2 regions of the Brachybacterium halotolerans subsp. kimchii genome follow, and region 1 is predicted to be linked to the other one. Evidence: riboswitches for the same ligand, from Rfam matches in the RefSeq annotation. Region 1 holds a riboswitch; the other holds the start of a gene.
What was found. A riboswitch is a leader RNA that binds a small molecule or an ion and turns the genes downstream of it on or off. The one in region 1 is predicted to bind thiamine pyrophosphate.
Positions count from the first base shown of each region.

Region 2: another riboswitch for thiamine pyrophosphate. It lies ahead of Bra3105_RS04405 (ECF transporter S component); the one in region 1 lies ahead of thiM (hydroxyethylthiazole kinase).

Region 1 covers NZ_CP086254.1:1,335,582-1,337,770, reverse strand. The annotation lists gene thiE (thiamine phosphate synthase) at 1-330, opposite strand, end outside; gene thiM (hydroxyethylthiazole kinase) at 327-1,295, opposite strand; TPP riboswitch at 1,376-1,471, opposite strand; gene Bra3105_RS05995 (MFS transporter) at 1,766-2,189, shown strand, end outside.
Region 2 covers NZ_CP086254.1:971,999-974,187, reverse strand. The annotation lists gene Bra3105_RS04410 (ATP-binding cassette domain-containing protein) at 1-404, opposite strand, end outside; gene Bra3105_RS04405 (ECF transporter S component) at 401-1,105, opposite strand; TPP riboswitch at 1,181-1,287, opposite strand; gene Bra3105_RS04400 (hypothetical protein) at 1,568-2,146, opposite strand; gene Bra3105_RS04395 (M13 family metallopeptidase) at 2,154-2,189, opposite strand, start outside.

The DNA of each region.
Region 1 (2,189 bases):
GGCGTCGGGCCCGAGAAGTTCGCGGGCACGGCGCACGTCCTCGTCGCCCTGCCCCAGATGCACGCCGTCCACGCGGATCCCGCGCTCGCGCGCCGCCACGGCGGCGTCCACACGGTCGTTCACCAGCAGCAGCGCACGGGCATCGATCACCCGCGCGAGGCGCTCCAGGAGGCGCACGTGCTCGGCGAGGTCCGCGTGCTTCTCCCGCAGCTGCACCACGCGCGCGCCGCCCTCGACGGCGAGCTCGACCGTGCGCACGATGCCCCGCGCACCGCAGAGCGCGGCGTCGGTGACGAGGTACAGGCCGAGCTCCTCGCTCGAGGGCCTCACGCCGCCTCGCCCCCGTCGCCCTGATCCGCGGTGCCGCCGTGATCCCCGGTGCCGCCCGGAGTCACGGCGCCGACGTGCAGGCGGCTGGGCGCACGGAGCTCGTCCGGGCCGATCGCGGCGAGGGCGTCGAGCAGCCGGGGCGCGAAGGTGCCCGGCCCGTCGGCCCCGGAAGCAGCGCGCTCGGCCGCCGCGGAGTAGGCGGCGTGCGCGGCGACGACGGCCTCCAGCGCAGGTGCTCCCTCGCCGCGCACGCCCAGGAAGGCCGCGATCACGGCGCCCAGGGCGCAGCCCCCGCCGGTCATGCGGGTCAGCAGCGCACTGCCGCCGCCCACCTCCACGAGCGTGCTCCCGTCGGTGATGAGGTCGCGCTCACCCGAGACCGCGACCACGGCGCCGTGCGTGCGCGCGAGGCGGGTCGCCGCCGCGACGGCCGCGTCGATCGGGTCGGAGGAGTCGACGCCCCGGCCGCCGGTTCCCTCGCCGGCGAGGGCGAGGATCTCCGAGGCGTTGCCGCGCACGGCGGTCGGCCCCTGCGCCACGAGCTCGGCAGCCAGCGGCGTGCGCACCCGCAGCGATCCGATCGCGACCGGGTCCAGGACCCACGGCGTCCCGGCGCGACGCGCTCCCGCGACCGCCTCGTGCATGGCCTCGCGCTGCTCGGGCGCGGGAGTGCCCAGGTTGATGAGGAGGCCGTCGGCCACCGCGGCGAAGTCGCCGGCCTCGCCGACGATATCGACCATCGCCGGGGCTGCACCGATCGCGAGCACCACGTTCGCCGTCACGTTCGTGACCACGGAGTTCGTGATCGCGTGGACCAGCGGACCGCGCTCGCGCACCGCGCCCAGCAGCTCGCCGCAGCGGGCGGCGAGTCCTGCGGGATCGACGGGACCGACGGCTGTCGCGGGGCGCGCGGAGAGATCAGTGGCGACCTCGGGGACGCCGCCTGCGGGGGTTGCGGGGGCCATCGGGCTCCTCTCGTCGGGGCGAGGGGCCGGAGCGGCCGCGGCGGGTGGTCGTCGACGACCCTCGAGGATCGTCGGCACCCGGCCGCGGCTTCGGACATTCCCTACGCCAGCGCTGACTGGATCAGGTTCGACGGGTCTGCTCTCAGCCGCCATCGGCGGCACCCCGTGTCACGTGCCGACGAGCCTAGCGCGCGCGAAGGGAGGTCGGGGAACGCCGCCCGGCCCTCGTCGGCACGACGCACCGCACGTACGTGGTGCCGCGGATTCCCTGCGGTCAGCCTCTGTGATGTGCGGCACGGTGCGGCATCGGGCGTCCAGCTCAGGGTGCCGACCGGGCGTCCCGGACGTCCGTGCGGCAGGATGCGGCTCGACAAAATAGTTCAGACCAACTAATACTTTCGGGGCGGTCGCACGGACCGCACGCACACCGTCGCGAGCGTCGCCCGACGGTCATGACGAAGGAGTCTCCCGTGTCAACTGCCGCACCCGACCTCGAGGTCGACCCGACCGTCGACCCGACGGGCAGCCCCAATATCCTCGGCCCGCGACTGCGCGTGCCCGCCATGGGCATCAAGCCAGACCGGAAGAAGCCGATCTGGTATGTCATCGGCATCTTCCTGGGGCAGTTCGGCCTGTTCGTCGCCCTGATGGGGCCCGCGACGGTGTCGGTCCAGATGAAGGCCCGCACGCTCTCGGACATCCCGGCGGAGCAGGCCTCGATCGCGGCCGCCGCCCTCGCCCCGGGCGCGATCGCAGCGCTCATCTTCAACGCCCTCGGCGGACGCCTCTCCGATCGCACGCGATCGGGGCTGGGGCGGCGCCGACCATGGATCATCGGCGGGGCCTTCGCGATGTGCGCGGCGATCCTCATCATGGCGATCGCGCCGAACGTCG
Region 2 (2,189 bases), 360 kb from region 1:
GCCGCGTTCTCGGGACCGAAGGCCGCGTCCCGGCCGACGCTCCCGCCGATCAGGGCGTGCAGCGGCTGCTGCAGGAGCAGTCCGCGCTCGCCCGGCCGGGTGGGGCCGGTGGCATCACCCGCGAGGTCGCCCGTGCTGGTGTCGAGCAGGCCCGTGAGGGCCCGGAGCACCGTCGACTTGCCGCCGCCGCTGGGCCCCGTGAGCAGCACGCGCTGGCCGGCCGGGATGTGCAGGGTGAGGTCGTCGATCGTCGGGTGGGAGCGGGTCGACGGGGTCCAGGTGACGGCCTCGAGAGCGAGCGGCACGGCGGCGTCGGACGCGGGACCCGTTCCGTCGGGAGCCGCGTCGCCGCGTGCCACGTCGGATCCGGAGCCCGTCCCGAGCACCGTCGGCCCCGCGCTCATGCGCGCGACCGCCGTCCCCACTGGCGCCCTGCCGGGAAGGCGCTCAGGGCGCCGGTCGCACCGAGGGCGCGAACGATCAGCCACCCCAGCACCCCGCACAGCAGCGCGCCGGAGACGATGAAGAAGCCCAGCAGCGCCCAGGCTGAGGCCCAGGACCACTCGGGGTAGTAGGAGAAGCGCTCGTACACCCATTCCAGGATTCCCGAGAGTGCGCCGCCGGCGATCGCCACGGGCAGGGTGAAGCGGCGGTAGGCGGTGACGAGGAACGCGATCTCGACGCCTCCGCCCTGCAGCAGGCCGCTGACCACGGTGCCGATGCCCCACTGCCCGCCGAGGACCATCTCGAGGACGGCGGCGATGACCTCCGCCAGCACGGCGGCGCCGGGACGGCGCACGATGAGCATCGCCACCAGCGCAGGCAGGAACCACACGCCCGCGAGCAGCCCCACCGACGGGGGCAGGACGGCCTGCAGCGGGGTGAAGAGCGTGTACACCTGGCCCCAGGCGAGGAACACGAAGGCGAAGACGACGCCGATCGCGACCGTCAGCACGAGGTCCACGGTGCGGTAGGCCGGCAGCGGCCGACGTGCGAGGGCGCCGCTCGCCGGTGCTGGTGCCGGTGTCGGTGTCGGGGACGCGCCGGTCGCCGCGGTCTTCTCGGCGCGCGCGGACGAGGCGGCGGGGGTGGAACTGGTCGACATCTGGTTCTCCTTCCGATGCGGAAGGGGCCGCGAGGCCCGTCGGCCCCGGATGCAGTCATCCGGCGCGGCGGACATCGCAGAAGAATCCCGACTCCCTACGCCGGTCTGAACCGGATCAGGTTCGAGGGTCTGCGCTCTGTGCGCACTCTCAGCACCTCTGCGGTGCTCCCCTGTCTGTGGATGTCAACGTCGATGATATCGCGCAGGGCGGTCGGTGCACCCTCGGAATGTGCGCCAGATCGCCAGGGTCGGCCGACGCCCGACGGCTCGTGCGAGGCGACGGGATCCGACGGTCCCGTCCCGACCGGTTCCCGAACGGGCGAACGGGCGAAGGGGCGAACGAGAGCGAGAAGTACGAAACGGTTGCCAAGAGCGCTCTTGGCAACCGTTTCGTACTTCTCGCGACGCAGACGGGGCGCGGATGGGCCGAAGAGCGGTCGGCGGGGCTTCAGCGCGCGCGGATCAGCGGCGGGCGCGGATGGCCTGGTCGATCGCCTCGGCGGCGGCGCGGGGATCGTCGGGGGAGAGCAGGAAGTGGGTGCCCTCGCGGCCGATGATCTCCACGAGCGTCCCGGGGCGCGAGACCATCAGGCGGTACGAGGACCGCTGCTCGCCGGTGGTGAAGACCTTGCGGCCGGGCAGCGCCTCGATGCTCCCGCTCTCGGGCGAGATCACGCGCCCGCGGCGCCAGCCGAGCCCGCCCACCGTCGCGCCGAGCGATTCGCCCGGGATGCGGCGCAGCTGCACGGTGCGGAAGTCGGCGACGGGCCAGGCGGGGCGCGGCAGGAAGCCTCCGAGGCTCACGGTCACCCCGTCGCCCTCGACCACGAACCGGGTGGACAGCCGCATCCACGACCAGAAGGCGTACACGAGCACGGCCAGGGCGAGCACCAGGCCCAGCACGACCGTCTCGCCCCGCGCCCAGGCGAGCGCATACCCGGCGATGCCGACGCCGATCACGACGCTCATGCCGATGCGGGTCCAGCCCACCGCGCCGGGCGTCGTCCGCCCCACGTGGAAGGGTGCCTCGGGCCTGCTCACGCCGTCCTCACCAGATGCTCACGCGGTCTTCGGGCGCGCGGTA